Regions from separate parts of the Staphylococcus sp. HMSC071G07 genome, predicted to be linked through region 2. Evidence: riboswitches for the same ligand, from Rfam matches in the RefSeq annotation. Region 2 holds a riboswitch; the other holds the start of a gene.

Region 1 (8,081 bases), on a different contig from region 2:
GGTAATTCTTTTAAGCTTTTATACTTTTTAGAGTACACAGCCATTGGTTCTAAAAGAACGTTACCTGCTGATTCGATTTTATAACCTTTATCTTTACTTTCTTTTTTCAAATATGGTGTGTGTTGGAAGAAGTTCGCATCAATTTCGCCCTTATCCAATAGCTTATTCGGCGTTGTATAGTCATTAATTTCTTTAACTTTAAGTTTGTAGCCCTTTTTCTCTAAAATGGGTTGTGCTTTTTTAAGTACTTCAGCATGTGGCGCAGGAGATGCTCCTACTGAAATTGTCTTATCATCTGACTTCCCACACGCAGCAAGCGCAAGTGTTAATACTGCGATCAATGTAAATGTTAATAATTTTTTCATGTTGATTTCCCCTTTTTATATTATCTTTTATCAATTCTGTTAGTGAAAAAGTCACCGATGTATTGAATGATAAATACTATGATTAAAATAAATACTGTTGAAACGAGAATGACATCGTTCTGATTTCGCGTGAAGCCTGTGAGATAGGCTAAGTTACCTAAACCACCAGCACCGATTACACCAGCAATCGCTGTCGAACCGACGAGTGCAATCGCCGTCACCGTGATACCAGATACCAATGCTGGCATCGCTTCAGGTAAGAGCACTTTACGTATCACTGTCGTCGTGCTCGCACCCATGGACCAAGCCGCTTCGATAACCCCTTTATCAATCTCTTTAAAAGCAATCTCGACAAGTCGTGCATAGAATGGCGCTGCTCCAATAATTAGCGCAGGCAATGCACCTGTTGGACCACTAATTGTGCCTAATACCAAACTTGTAAATGGTATCAAGATCAGAATGAGTATGATAAACGGTATCGCTCGGAACAAGTTAACAATAAACGAGATCACACTATAAAATACACGCGCGAATGGTGATTTACTTCTAGCTGAAATAAAGAGCAACACCCCAAGTACCAAGCCGAAAATAAAGGCAAAGATTGTTGAAACGATTGTCATATAAAGCGTTTCATAGGTTGCAACCCAAACTTCAGACCAGTCGACATTCGGCATCGTAATCATCTCGTGGAGAATTTCATTCAGTGACTTACCCATGTCGAATCACCTCCACTGCTACATGTTGTCGACTCAAGCCGTCTTTAAATTGTTCAAACTGAGCGTCTGAAACTTCTGTTAGGTGTAAGACGAGATAACCAAGCGCCCCTGATTTCGTTTGTTTCACATTACCTTCAAGAATATTGATATCAATGTCCAATGTGCGTGTAATATATGACACGATAGGCTCTGTCGTATTATCACCTGTAAAGTTTAAGCGAACGACGTAATCATCCGGAGCAATATGTATATATCGATCCACGGATTCATCGATTTCATCACTTAAGTCGTCTTTTACAAATCTGCGTGTGACTGCATGTTGCGGATTCTCAAAGACTTCAGTGACTTTACCTTGTTCGATGACTTTACCATTTTCCATTACAGCCACCTCATCACAAACACGACGAATGACCTGCATCTCGTGTGTAATAATCACGATAGTCAAATTTCTCTTCTTCTTGATTTCCAACAGTAAATCAAGAATTTCATCTGTCGTTTGCGGATCGAGCGCACTCGTCGCTTCGTCACACAACAGTACTGACGGTTCATTAGCTAACGCACGAGCAATCCCTACACGCTGTTTCTGTCCCCCTGATAGCTCTGATGGATAAGCGTTACCTCGGCCTTCCAATCCCACAAGTTCGACGAGCTCACGTGCATGATGACGTGCTTGTACTTTGCCCATTCCTGCTATCTCGAGAGGAAACATAATATTCTCTATTACCGTACGTGACCATAATAAATTGAAATGTTGGAAGACCATGCTGACATCTTGACGTTTACGTCGTAACATTGTCTTTGAAAGCTGCCCCATATTATCTCCATCGATAATCACGTCGCCCGATGTAGGTGTCTCTAAGTAATTGAGTAAGCGCACGAGCGTACTTTTACCTGCACCTGAGAAACCAATGACGCCAAAGATCGTGCCGGATGGAATCGTCAAATCAACGTGATCGACTGCCGTAACATCGTGTTTCTTAGTCTTATACCGCTTCACGAGCTGTTTAATTTCAATCACTGTAGTCCCTCCTCTAATATTCTTAATGATGTAGATTAATGTTGCGTTGCTAGTTATCATCGTTGTTTCAATGGACTACTTCTTTCAGTTAGTAAAATGAGTTCGTTCAAGCCTACCACTTATAAATAAGTTAGATATTTCAAATTATTAAAAATATTGTGTTATTTATTAAGCATATTATCTGATATCTCAAATTCTGCTCATCTTATACAACTCAAAGGAGTGTAGAATGTTAACCAATAAAAAAACTTTCTCTTATTAAGAAAAAAAAGAAAGCATCCTACCTTCTCTCATCTTCAAAAGCCGTTAAGCTTTATGTGAATTGGCACCATTTCTGTAACAGACGGTTGCCGAGTTTCGTAGGGCACATCCCTCCACCACTCTTGATAAGAGCAATCGCAATATTAAGTTGTATTAATCCTACCACTATTCACAATCCCCGTCAACTACTATTTTAAATTTTCTAACAAGTAGGGAACAGACTGGAATGCGTATATGCGCTTAAGTTCTTGATCTTTTGACATAATCAATAATACAGGAACAGATTGAATTTCAAATTCTTGAGCGAAATCTGGATGTAAATTCAAATCAATCTTCGTTATCGGTAGTTGTACCATCTCATTCGCCACATCTAGCATTCGTTCTGATACTTTACACGTACCACATGTAGGTGTGTAGCCGAATATGAGATGTTTATCTTGATGAACATTTTGTTTCGGATCGATAATTTCTTCTTTCTTCTGTATCATGTTAATAAACTTACCCTTTCAAACATTTGATCTATTTCTTCTTGAATCGTTTCATCTTCGTCTTTCACCTCAAAACCGTGACGTTCCAACACACGCGCTAAATAATCTTTCGGACAACGCGCAACTTCGCGATATTGGCGGTCAATGTATATATGGTGACTTTCACTTAAATAATGTTTAAACCAACTTCTAATCTTACGTCCTTCGTCATCTGCATCTGCTAAGACGTAAATCGTTTGCCCTTCGTAGTCGTCAATAATTTGGTCGACTTTATCTACACTCATCGTTCCATGTGTACAAATAATATGCAGAGGTTCATCGATGACTTCCTGCACACGCCGCTTATCCGTCTTACCTTCTACAATCATTACTTTGTTTACTACAGCCACATCGGTCACCTTCTTTAACAATGTTTGGGAAACGCTACTTAGTTTTTAACATATCTTGCGCAAAGTAAACATTATTACAGCTCATGACACTTACGAGTGAGACAGTTATAGAAAAAGAGTAGAACGTCATCCACCATTCTCTCAAGAATTTGAATCGACATTCTACTCTCACATCTACTCATTGAGTTGTTGTCCCCACTAAATCGTTGAACATCAGCAAAGATACAATATGATATGCGTAAAACATAATGCTATATCCACGTTCAACTCAGGACGCAACAACTTAACATAGTTACTTTATAAGTAATTATGTACGTAACTCAACTTTCGTCGTATTATTCACCAATCATTTCTGAATAGTCGTCAGCTGACATTAAGTCGTCTAATTGGCTTTCATCGCTGATTTCAACTTTAACCATCCAAGCTTTTTCGTATGGAGATTCATTAACGAATTCTGGGCTGTCTTCTAACTCGTCATTTGTTTCTGTTACTTTACCAGCAACTGGAGCGTATAATTCTGAAACTGTCTTAACAGATTCAACACTACCAAATGTGTCGCCTACTTCGATTTCGTCATCGACTTCTGGTAACTCAACAAAGACGATATCTCCTAATTCGTTCTGTGCATATTCAGTAATACCAATAGTAACTGTGTTTCCTTCAACCTTTACCCATTCATGGTCTTTAGAATACTTTAATTCACTCGGTACTGCCACGAGATCCCCTCCTATAAACTTTATTGTACATATTTATGATGCCATATAGATGCTTCACAAGCAAGATTTTCTATTAATCTTGTGAATATTTCCAAGGCCATGACATCGCATGAAATAAGTAATGAGACGCATGGTTATCGTCTCAGAAAGCGATTTCAAATCATCGTTTAATTATCTCTATTTGATTAACGATTAGTTAACCCATACATCTTGATATTGTTGTTCGTTAAATCCAACTGTGACTTTATCATCCATGACTGCGAGCGGACGTTTAATCAACATGCCGTCTGATGCTAATAGTTCGAGTTTCTCGTCATAGGACAAGTCTTGTAATTTGTCTTTCAAATTAAGTTCACGGTATTTCGCACCGTGCGTGTTAAAGAATTTATTGACATCTAGATCTGATGATTCCACAATTTCTTTAAGTTCAGAATATGTAGGTGTATGTTGTACAATATCAATAGGTTCGAAACTTACGCCATAATCCTGTAAGAACTTTGCAGCTTTTTTACAAGTTGTACAGTTTGAGTATTGGTAAAATCTAATCATGTATGAACCTCCTATTTTTATAATCTTTATTCCAATATATCAAATTTAAATGAGAAATGCTTTAATTTATAAGCCTAATTTTTTCTTTATAACCTCGATTCAGTTATAATATAATCACGATTTCAAGTAAAAGGAGAGCATAGACATGAAAGCAATTCATTCTACAGATGCATTTAACCAAGCGATTAATAGTGACAATCCTGTCATCGTGAAATTCGAGGCAGGTTGGTGCCCAGATTGTAAAGCAATGGATATGTGGATTGACCCTATCGTTGAGAAATACAACGATTACGAATGGTACGTCGTTAACCGTGACGAACTTGAAGATGTAGTTACTGCTAACGATGTCATGGGTATTCCTAGTATTCTCGTATTCAAGAACGGCGAGAAGTTGAGTCACTTACATTCAGCGAATGCGAAATCTCCAGAACAAGTTGAAGATTTCTTAGCTGACACATTCAAATAAAATGTGTATCACATATATCTTTACCTAAAGTGACACTATATAAACAATGGCGAGTGAAAAGATGGGGTAACACCCACTTTCACTCGCCATTTTATGATATCGTTTAATATTCAGTGATTAAGTTCTTCATATGACGTTTACGGTGTGACACTCTGTCTTCCATATCAGTAAGATAAAGGAAACCTACTAAGTCTTCGCTATCTTTCACGCCTAATGTGTCTCTCACTTCAGGCATAAAGATGTACTGTGGAGACTTCCAGCAAGTACCAATACCCGCTTCATGAAGCAATAACATTAAGTTTTGAGCGAAAGCACCAAACGCCATATAGTTCTCTAAATTCTGTTTCTGACGTGGATCTTTCTGAACGATTAATGCGAGCATACCACCTAAGTTAGTCACATTATCATAGTGGTCTTTCTTCTTATCATCGTCGCCTTTAAATGCATATTGACCAATATCTTGACTCATTTGACCGAGTCGATCTTTCGAAATATGCACAACTCTCCAAGGCTCTCTCATCTTATGGTTAGGTGCGTCTGTCGCACGCTCAATCGCTTGATATAAAGCATCGTCATCTATATGCATGTCACGTTTAAATTTCTTTCTACTTCTTCTATTTGCAATAGCTTCTTGTAGTTCCATAATTGATCGCCCTTCCGTAAGTGATAATCTTTTTCAATTATAGTGCAAGATATTTTTATTTTCAACTTATCGATAATCTCTCAGTGCACGTCGTAAATCTTTGACCTGAACTTGACCAGGGGCTTGTGGCTCTTCTAAACAACCGTAAGAAATACTTCCGCCAAATACACCCGTAGCTAATCGTGAAACTTTACCTAACTCGCCCATCGCGATACCTATCACTTGTTCAGGAGTAGTCACACTCGTTTGATGCATCGCGGACATAAGCGTTAACACATCTTCTGGAGTTCGAGGCATCACTGCCACTTTAAGCATATCTCCGCCACATTGATGCATTTTATAATACAGGAAGCGTAGCGTCTCAAGATTCGGTGTTTCAGTAAAGTTGTGATGTGAAATAATGACCTTCACTTGATCCTTATGCGCCTCATTCACCAATGCCCGCACGTCTGTTGGAGAAGCATGCTCGTCAAACTCAATATCAATATAGATTGGTTGTTCCTTAGCAATTGCACGGATAATCTGACCGTATTCTGCCTCTGATGCGTTGCCCTTTCCGCCTTGTTGAGTTGTGCGATATGTCACGAGCACTTCCTTCTCCGGCACTGCCTCACGCAACGTCTCTAACGTTTGTTGATAGGCTTCTTCATTGAATTCTGGCCACTGATCAACGCGTAACTCAACAATATCAAAGTTTGCCTGTTCGTGTTGTAATCGTTGAGTCAACTTTCGGTCTAGTTGATAGTCAGGTGCTATCGTTACGGCAATTTGAACCTCTTGCATAACGCCACGTCCTTATCATTTGAATTACGCTTATTATAACGCATCTACGTTTGTACACCAACGCGTAAACTTGTCAGCTCCACTATGGCTAGGCGTTTGCTTATTTTAAAAAAGTTGAGCGAACAGAAGCGTTTACCATACTTAGGCGTTTGCTTATTTTAAAAAACTGAGCGAAAAGAGGACTTCTCAAACGATTATGTGAATCGATCAATGATTAACGATTGAACATTCAGGGTAGAAGATAACTATAATCAATTGAGGAGGTTATACAACATGGCAGTTAAATATGAAACAAAAGCAACAAACACTGGTGGACGTAATGGACACGTTCAAACAGATGATAAAGCAATAGATGTAGCGGTAATTCCTCCAGATCAAGCAGATGCTGAAAAAGGTACAAATCCTGAACAATTATTCGCAGCAGGTTATGCTTCATGCTTTAATGGTGCATTCGATTTAATCTTGAAACAAAACAAAGTAAGAGATGCGAAACCAGAAGTAACATTAACAGTACGTTTAGAAGATGACCCAGATGCTGAAAGTCCTAAATTAGGCGTAGACATTGATGCTAAAGTTAAGAATGTCTTATCACAAGAAGACGCTGAAAAATATTTACAAGAAGCACATGACTTCTGTCCATATTCTAAAGCAACACATGGTAATATCGACGTGAACTTAAACGTGACAGTAGAAGACTAATCTCATAGAACGTTAATACCCTGTTCTTCACCTTTCGAAGGGAAGAACAGGGCTTTTTTCATTTCCTCATCTTATGCTGGTTGTCTTGATGCACAATCTTACCGTTTATTCGTCTTCATCTTTCCGAGAAAGAATACTTAAACTCACACATAAGATTGTAAACGCAATAAGGACAAGCAGTATAAGCGAAACAATAATCAACATTAGTGCTTCCACTATACGCGCACCCCTCTTTAATATGTGAGCAACCTTTCTCATTATAGCACACTTTAATTGCGTTTTAATCCGCCCATTCAGAGTCTTTTACCACTACAGGAAGTGTTAATAGTCGACGTTGCTTTGTCATATAAGTTAATCTTGAAGTAAGTGGATTCTTATTTTAAAAGTACATTTTTTCGATTATGTTACAAATTAACATTGCTACGCTAAATAAGTTGAATTATTATTAAACGTAGATACAATAGAGTTTAACACTAGATTTATTTCTTGTGAGGCGAGAACAATGAGTACGATTCATGAACTAAACCTTAATGATTTGGCTGACTATCAGCGCTTAGTTACTGAAGCAATACATAATGAACATTTCGTATATGCGTGGGGATTGTACGACGAGTCACACATCCCTCCCGAGTATCTTGACCATCTGCTTTCTCAAGATAGCCCAGTAGAAAAGGTCATTGGCCTGCACGTGGACGATGAGCTTGTAGGTGTAGCAACACTTATCAATTCTCATGTCTATGGTTTAAGACATAAAGCTATCTTGCAGAATATGTGTGTAAAAATGATTGATCACTACGCATCCCAAGAACTTGCAGATGACTTAATGAAGTACATCATTCAATACTGCCAAGAGAGAGACATTGAAATTCTGATGACTTCGATTGCCTCAAATAATATCAGCGCTAAAATTTTCTATAGAAATTATAATTTTGAAACGTTAGGCGTCGAAAAACATGCGCGTAAACTTGGTACACGTTATATTGATGAA
Region 2 (8,081 bases):
TTGCGTCTTTTCCAGCTGTTTTAAAATGTTTGGATAAACCTCATTAACAGGATCTGAAATCACGTTGCGTTCAGCACGTTCAGACATGAACTTGTTCATCCATTCAATATTCTCATTGTCATCTAGGATAATCATGCCGATGGGCAGCTCTTTAATTGCAGTGTTACTGCCAGCTGAAATATGTCCACTTAAGTCATCGACATAATGATCCATCTTATTTAAAGCTTTACGTATTAGAATAATCGAGACGATTGCCATAACGACGAGTATGATAGCCGCTACAGTCGCGAAGATTTGATTGATCACAAACCACGCGATGACGATAGCAATACCCGTCAGCAACATTAAGACAAACGGCAAGATTAACGCTTGCTTAGTGGATTGCCGGTTCATTGTTCCACCTCAAATCATTTTTTAATGCGCGCTTTTAAGTTCAACATCATATCTGCCATACCTATCAAGACTACAATTGGCGCCATTGCAGATATGAGCGTTCCGATAACCATGAGTAGTATTGTCACGGCTAAAGGCATACTTTTCGCTTTACCAAAGAAATGAATTACACTTAATCCCTGAATATACATACATAATGATAACACAACTTGAAAGTTCAATACGATACTTTGGAACATAGATGGTTCACTATTTGAAGTGAACAGGAGACAGACAATCGTAATGATATAAACAATTAAGATAAACCGTGGCATTTGCCAAGCATATAACGGTCTAAAGATAGGCGTCGCCACTTTAAACTTACGTAAGATTGGGAAAGTGATTAATAAATTAAATAAGACGATAACAAAGATAGTGACGATGATATAACTTGGAAATTCCATCAACGCTTTATTTGTTAAATTATCTACCAATTGATTGTAACTTTCTATGACATTGCTACCATATTGTTGTAAATCAGACGGTTGTAGATAATTTAAGACTGATTTCATCGGTTGCACTAAAGTACTTCCAGTCGGCAAACGATGGGTCGCTTGTAAGATGAGTAGTGCAATTAAACTAAATAAACTTAAGTATGTCGTCGTAACATAGAAGATGCGTTCTTTCGTTGCACGCTCTTTTAATAACTGCCCAATGACGAAACTTGTGAGCAAGACCACAACAATAGCGCTTAACGTGGCTAAGTTGGTAAAGAGCGTCGTGAGAATAACTGTAATTAAGGCAGCTATTCCGAAACTTTCTTTCGATTTGTGCCACAAGACGATACCAGGAATGGTCGCGAAGAAACACAACACATATCCTATCAAGGGCACAAAATATGTAACTAAAGCCACAATTATAAAGGTGATAACACCGAGTATCGTCGCTTTAGGATTAACTTTAGAAAACAAATTTGCCACTCCTATACTCAATTTGACTATAATGCCTATTTTAACCTCTTTGAAAGGTTTATACAATTATTGTCAATTAAGGCATGAACGTGTCTCTCCTATTTCATGCATACCCATTCTTCGTTTAAGTTACATGTCTTAGCGTCGAACTTTAGACTTTTTCAAAAAATGATATAAATTCGGTGCCCAATCGTTGAAATTGAGTAAAAAACCATCATGACCTACGTTATCGGGCACGAAGAAGTGACGATGATATTGGAAGCGTGCCCCCATCGCTCGAACTTGGTCATCTGGATAGAGCAGATCATCGGTAAAGCCGAGGGTCAGTACTTTAGTGTCTAACTGAGCTAAGACTTCCGCCACATCGGTACGTCCACGGTCGAGGTTGTGGCTATCGAGCACATCTAGTAACGTCTTATAACAAGCCACATCGAAACTTTCTTTAAATTTATCACCTTGATGATGCTGGTAAGACACTACTTGTTCAGGAGTAAAACGCGCTTCGTAACTCTTTGAAGACCGATAAGTTAAGAAACCGAGTTGGCGTGCAATACTCAATCCTTCCTTTCCACCTAAGTGAATCGCTTGTCGTGCAATATCATTAAATGCACGACTATAAGATGAAGTCTTATCCGTCGCAGCGAGAATGACGGCTTTCTCAACTTGAAATTGATGATTATAGAGCAGTTCCTGAACTTGCATACCACCTAAAGAACCACCGATGAGGATAGCGATACGCTTAAAGCCTAATGCTTTCACGCCACGTTCAATCGCTCGGACAATATCGCGTAACGTCAGCTGTTGAGGAAAGTTAGGATCGTTGCGCGGCGAGCTCGAACCAAATGGACTACCGATGACGTTAAACGTGAGAAACTGATAATCATGAATAGGCAAATAACCCCCATCGATAATTTCACGCCACCACCCTGGTTCTTCGTCCGTTCCATATGTCAGATGGTTTCCCGTTAACGCATGACAGACGAGTACGAGTGGTTGTCCTTGATACCCTACATGCTCGTAACGTAGTTTCAAATTCTCAATTGCCTCTCCAGATTCTGTATAAAAGTTGCCTAATTCGAGTGTGTCTACAATATATTTCATCTACTACTTACCTCCTTGTTAGTGAACTTATCGCTACCCCTCCCCTACTCTGCTTTATATAGAAAAAGTCTCCTACTCGACCAAAAGTAAGAGACTCACATTACCTTATTACTCGAGTTGCATCGTTGGTTGTAGCACCGTACTGATAAAGCCGGTTGCTGAAGTTTCACAGAGCCAAATCCCTCCACTTCTCTCAATAAGTTCAATATTTGATTTAAGTTTCATTGACTAGATTAAAGTTAATTCTAATCGAATATTCCGATAATTTCAACAGTTAATATGTCGTTATGAATCCTTATTGTGTTATCTAGCTCACTGCTTCTTGGAGTAGGACGCTTAGTTTTAAGAGGTAAGTCTGACGTTTGTCTGAAGTCAGACTGACGGAAGTGTTAATATTATCCTCTCATCCCTTGCTACTGTAGTCATACAAGCCTTTCCGGTGTTAAGACTAAATTTCTACTTCGATTATCTGTTCAGCATTCACAGTATTTAATATTTTACTGAAATAGCTTTCCTTTTATCTAAAAAAGGCAATTCCCACAATGAATGAGAATTGCCTTTTCAATATATTTTATCTTAACTTGTAACACATTAAGTCGTTGATTATTTATCTAACGTAATCTTAGTCTTACCGCCCATATATGGAACAAGTGCTTCAGGAATAGTAATTGAACCATCTTCGTTTTGGTAGTTCTCAACAATTGCTGCAAATGTACGACCTACTGCAAGACCACTACCATTTAACGTATGCACAAATTCTGGTTTCGCATCTTTATCACGTTTGAAGCGGATGTTTGCACGACGCGCTTGGAAATCTGTCACGTTAGAGCAAGAGCTGATTTCCTTGTACTCATTGTAGCTTGGTAACCAAACTTCAAGGTCATATGTCTTGCTTGCGCCGAAACCAATGTCGCCTGTACATAAGTTCACACGGCGATATGGTAATTCAAGTTCTTCAAGGATTGATTCCGCATTTTGAGTTAACTCTTCAAGTGCATCCCAAGAATCTTCTGGCTTTTCGTAACGTACCATCTCTACCTTATCGAACTGGTGAAGACGGATTAAACCACGAGTGTCACGGCCTGCAGATCCAGCTTCACTTCTGAAACAAGCTGTTTGTCCTGTGAATAAAGCAGGAAGTTGATCTTTATCAAGAATTTCATTGCGGTAGAAGTTTGTGAATGGTACTTCTGCAGTTGGGATTGTGTAAAGTCCTTCTTTTTCAACTTTAAATAAATCCTCTTCAAATTTAGGAAGTTGACCTGTACCGTACATTGAATCAGCATTAACAAGTTGTGGTGCCATCATTTCAGTATAGCCTTGTTGTGTTGTATGTTTCGTAATCATGTAGTTCATCAATGCACGTTCTAATAATGCACCGTCACCAGTTAAGAAGACGAAACGCGCACCTGAAACTTTCGCTGCACGGTCGAAATCAGCCATCTTCAATTCTTCAACTAAATCCCAGTGTGGTTTCGCCTCGAAGTCAAATTCTCTTGGCGTACCCCAACGTTTAAGTTCAACGTTGTCTTCGTCAGATTCACCTTCTGGCACGTCATCGTGTATTAAGTTTGGAATGCCAGCTAATGTATCATGTAATTCTTGGTCTACGTCGTTAAGTGACGCATCGATTTCTTTAATCTTGTCACCTAATTCGCGCATTTCTTTAATAACGTCATCCGCATCTTCTTTGTTGCGTTTCTTCTCAGCAATTTCACCACTCACACGGTTACGCTCTGCTTTCATTTCCTCAGTCTTGCTGATGTATTCACGGCGTTTTTCATCTAGTTCTAAGACTTTGTCCACAACTGATGAATCCATACCACGCTTAGCAATCTTGTCTTTGACCATGTCTGGTTCTGTACGGAATAATCGAATATCTAACATCTGTCTATCTCCTTTGATATATATTTAGGTTGAAGCGCATAAAAAAGACCACATCCCCGACAAGGGACGTGGTCTCTACGCGTTGCCACCCTATTTAACAGCTTAATTTGATAAATTAAGACTGCGCTCTCACTTAAATAACGGTAATTGCCGATTGTTCACATCAGTAGGTAGATTCATATTAAGGATCATTGCCTGTTCACACCAACCACAAGCTCTCTGAAATCATCACATTAATACTACTTAGCCTACGAACAATAGTGATATTTGAATTATCTTAAATATAGCAAATTGTTTAAAAATTTTCAAGACAGTATAAGCTATTTATTTAAAATGACAAATTTCTAAACTTATTTTTCATCACTACTATAAGCGTCATTACGTAGATACTGTGCGACCGCTTCAATATCTTTATGGAATTGACGATCTTCAGTAATTGAAGGTACGATGCTACGTAACGCTTCATATTTCGCTAAAGTACGTGGTGAGAGTTTTTCGACACCTTGATGTTCTACCGCTTGTAACGCAATAATACATTCTATCGCAAGCACTCGACGCGCATTTTCCACAATTTGATAGCCATGGCGAGATGCGATTGTTCCCATCGACACGTGATCTTCTTGGTTAGCAGAAGAAGGAATAGAGTCTACGCTTGCTGGATGCGCCAACGTTTTATTCTCAGACACGAGACTCGCAGCAGCATACTGCATAATCATCGCACCGCTTTGAAGACCTGGTTCCGGACTTAAGAATGCGGGCATACCATTGTTAAGCTGTGGATTTACGAGACGTTCCAAACGACGTTCTGCCACATTCGCAAGCTCTGATACCCCAATTTTTAAGAAATCAAGAGCGAAAGCGACGGGTTGACCGTGGAAGTTTCCTCCAGAAATGACGAGTGTTTCATCATCCTCATCGAAGATCAATGGATTGTCGTTTGCCGCATTCATCTCAAATTCGAGTTTCTCTTTCACATAATTAAACACTTGGAAGCTCGCACCGTGAATTTGTGGAATACAACGTAATGTATACGCGTCTTGTACACGTAACTCAGCTTGGCGTGTCGTCAATTGAGAGCCTGCTAACCAATCTCTCATACGTTCAGCGACATCAATTTGTTCTTGGTAATTACGTGCTTTATGAACTTGCTCATTGTAAGCGTCTGTAATGCCATTGAGTGATTGATGTGTTAGCGCAGCAATCCACTCAGCTTGATAGCCTAAATCTTCCGCTTCGATATACGAAATTACCCCTTGTGCCGTCATCGCTTGTGTACCGTTAATCAGCGCTAAACCTTCTTTCGCTTGGAGTGTGTGTGGTGCACGGCCTAGCTCTTGTAACACATCTTGACTGTCACGTTCTTTCCCTTGATAAACGACTTTGCCTTCACCAATCAATGCTAATGCCAGATGTGAAAGTGGTGCTAAATCTCCTGAAGCACCGAGAGAGCCTTGTTGTGGAATAATTGGCACGATGCGGTGATTGATAAAGTAGATGAGTTGATCAATCAGCTCAACAGTCACGCCTGAATGCCCCTTCAGCAACGTGTTTAAGCGTAAGACCATCATGACTAACGCGACATTATTTGCGAATAGTTCACCCACACCACATGCATGAGAACGAATCAGATTGACTTGTAATTGATTGTACTGCTTATCATCGATACGCACATCACTAAATAAGCCGAACCCAGTAGTAATGCCGTAAATCGTTTCTTTATCTCGAATGATACGTTCCACTGTGGCACGACTGTCTTTCACACGCGACAATGCTTGCTCTGTGATTTCAACTGTATCGTTGTTAGCTAGAAAGCGTTGAATATCTCGAATCGTCAGTTGCTCACCATTTAATTGTAAAGTCATTATCCCATCTCCCTTTATATTCTCTATTTCTTTAAAAGTATACGCTTACATACCGATTGCGACAATGCTTATCACGAAGTCCGTAATATGGTATTGAATTAACATATTAACAGAATAAAGGAGGGTTGATTAGAATCAGGGTTATAGCCACCATTATTTTTACTCATTTCTATTGACGAACAAGAATACGAGGTATAGTATGTTCTATTGTATTTAGAAGATTAACGAATTAATCGACAGTAATGTCACAGAGTAAAGATAGATTTCGTGACTTGAAGTCAAAGGGAGGTTGCCAATATGCAAACTTTAACAACACCTACTATTCCACGTCGTAACCCAGAGACACATAAAGGGGACTATGGCAGAATTCTACTCATCGGTGGGAACTCTAATATGGGTGGCGCAATTATGATGGCAGCGACAGCCTGTGTGTATAGTGGAAGCGGGCTGATCACTGTAGCCACACATCCAAATAACCACGCAGCATTACACTCACGCTGTCCAGAAGCAATGGTTATTGATATTAACGACACGAAAGCACTTACGCAGCACATTGAAAGCGTAGATTGTATCCTTATTGGTCCTGGCCTTGGCTGCGACTTTAAAGGTAACAACGCAATTACGTTCTTGCTTCAGAATATCCAAGAGCATCAAACGCTCGTGATCGATGGAGATGCGATTACTATCTTCAGTAAGTTGAAACCGCAGCTTCCTAATTGCCGCATCGTCTTCACACCTCATCAGAAAGAGTGGGAACGTTTAAGTGGTATCGAAATTGCTGATCAAACACCTGAACGTAATTTGGAAGCCGCTCAGAACTTAGGTGCGACGATTGTGTTGAAACAACATGGAACTGAACTTTATTTCAAGAACGATACGTATAAATTAGATATTGGTACTCCAGCCATGGCGACAGGCGGTATGGGAGATACGCTTGCTGGTATTATCACAAGCTTCGTCGGTCAGTTTGATGATTTAGAAGAAGCGGTTAAAAGTGCTACGTATCTACACAGCTATATCGGTGAGAACTTATCGAAATCTATGTATGTTGTGCCTCCTACACAGATTATCAATCAAATTCCATATACGATGAAGGAATTAGAAGAGAAATAAGTGAAGCGCTTGTAGTAAGGAAGTTTGTCAAAAAGATAAGTATATGAGCGGGATAGTCCAATTAAGTTGAAGAAGTGAAAGAACATCTTTACTTCGACTTAAGTTGGGCGATTTCTATTTATTAAGCCATAATAAATGTAGTGTTGAATTCAATTTAGTATTTGCCGAATTTTCAGAAATAATATAATATAATATACCACTATATAACTTGAATGAAAAACTCAGAAAGGACACAACTTTATGATACAAGCAATTACACACGGTATATTACTCGCTTTGGGTCTGATCCTCCCATTAGGCGCACAGAATGTGTTTGTCTTTAACCAAGGGGCAAATCAACCTAAGTTGCGTAGAGCCCTACCAGTGATTATTACCGCCGGCCTGTGCGATACCTTTCTCATCGTTATCGCGATACTTGGTGTCTCACTGGTACTGATTTCTCTGCCTATATTGCAGCTCGTCATCTATCTGATCGGTTTCGTCTTTCTGATTTACATGGCGTGGTCATTATGGAAAGAACAACCGCCTCAATTGGAACACATTGAACCGATGAAGCCGAAGAAACAAATTGGATTTGCCTTATCCGTCTCACTCCTAAATCCACACGCAATTATGGATACAGTGGGTGTAATAGGAACGAGTGCTTCCGTTTACGATGGTGGAGAGAAGCTCGGTTTCGCACTTGCGACCATCTTTGTTTCATGGTTCTGGTTCGTCTTGCTGGCTGTCTTAGGTAAGCTGCTCGGCACAGTAGATAAGACCGGTAAATACATCG

Evidence for each region. Region 2 has a riboswitch for S-adenosylmethionine ahead of HMPREF2802_RS09770 (homoserine O-acetyltransferase MetX). Riboswitches for the same ligand answer to the same signal wherever they lie in the genome.
Region 1: it holds a riboswitch for S-adenosylmethionine, as region 2 does, so the genes downstream of both, HMPREF2802_RS05805 (methionine ABC transporter ATP-binding protein) here and HMPREF2802_RS09770 (homoserine O-acetyltransferase MetX) in region 2, are expected to answer to the same signal.

What each region holds. Positions count from the first base shown of each region.
Region 1 is NZ_KV804768.1:321,068-329,148, forward strand. Features, by position in the region: gene HMPREF2802_RS05795 (MetQ/NlpA family ABC transporter substrate-binding protein) at 1-365, opposite strand, end outside; gene HMPREF2802_RS05800 (methionine ABC transporter permease) at 386-1,081, opposite strand; gene HMPREF2802_RS05805 (methionine ABC transporter ATP-binding protein) at 1,074-2,099, opposite strand; SAM riboswitch class I at 2,387-2,492, opposite strand; gene HMPREF2802_RS05810 (thioredoxin family protein) at 2,549-2,848, opposite strand; gene HMPREF2802_RS05815 (toprim domain-containing protein) at 2,845-3,237, opposite strand; gene gcvH (glycine cleavage system protein GcvH) at 3,573-3,953, opposite strand; gene HMPREF2802_RS05825 (arsenate reductase family protein) at 4,146-4,502, opposite strand; gene HMPREF2802_RS05830 (thioredoxin family protein) at 4,648-4,968, shown strand; gene HMPREF2802_RS05835 (nitroreductase family protein) at 5,072-5,611, opposite strand; gene aroD (type I 3-dehydroquinate dehydratase) at 5,678-6,394, opposite strand; gene HMPREF2802_RS05845 (organic hydroperoxide resistance protein) at 6,668-7,093, shown strand; gene HMPREF2802_RS05850 (GNAT family N-acetyltransferase) at 7,596-8,081, shown strand, end outside.
Region 2 is NZ_KV804784.1:88,519-96,599, reverse strand. Features, by position in the region: gene HMPREF2802_RS09780 (DHH family phosphoesterase) at 1-393, opposite strand, end outside; gene HMPREF2802_RS09775 (YybS family protein) at 408-1,343, opposite strand; gene HMPREF2802_RS09770 (homoserine O-acetyltransferase MetX) at 1,482-2,444, opposite strand; SAM riboswitch class I at 2,547-2,647, opposite strand; gene serS (serine--tRNA ligase) at 3,048-4,331, opposite strand; gene hutH (histidine ammonia-lyase) at 4,682-6,193, opposite strand; gene HMPREF2802_RS09755 (NAD(P)H-hydrate dehydratase) at 6,491-7,306, shown strand; gene HMPREF2802_RS09750 (LysE/ArgO family amino acid transporter) at 7,547-8,081, shown strand, end outside.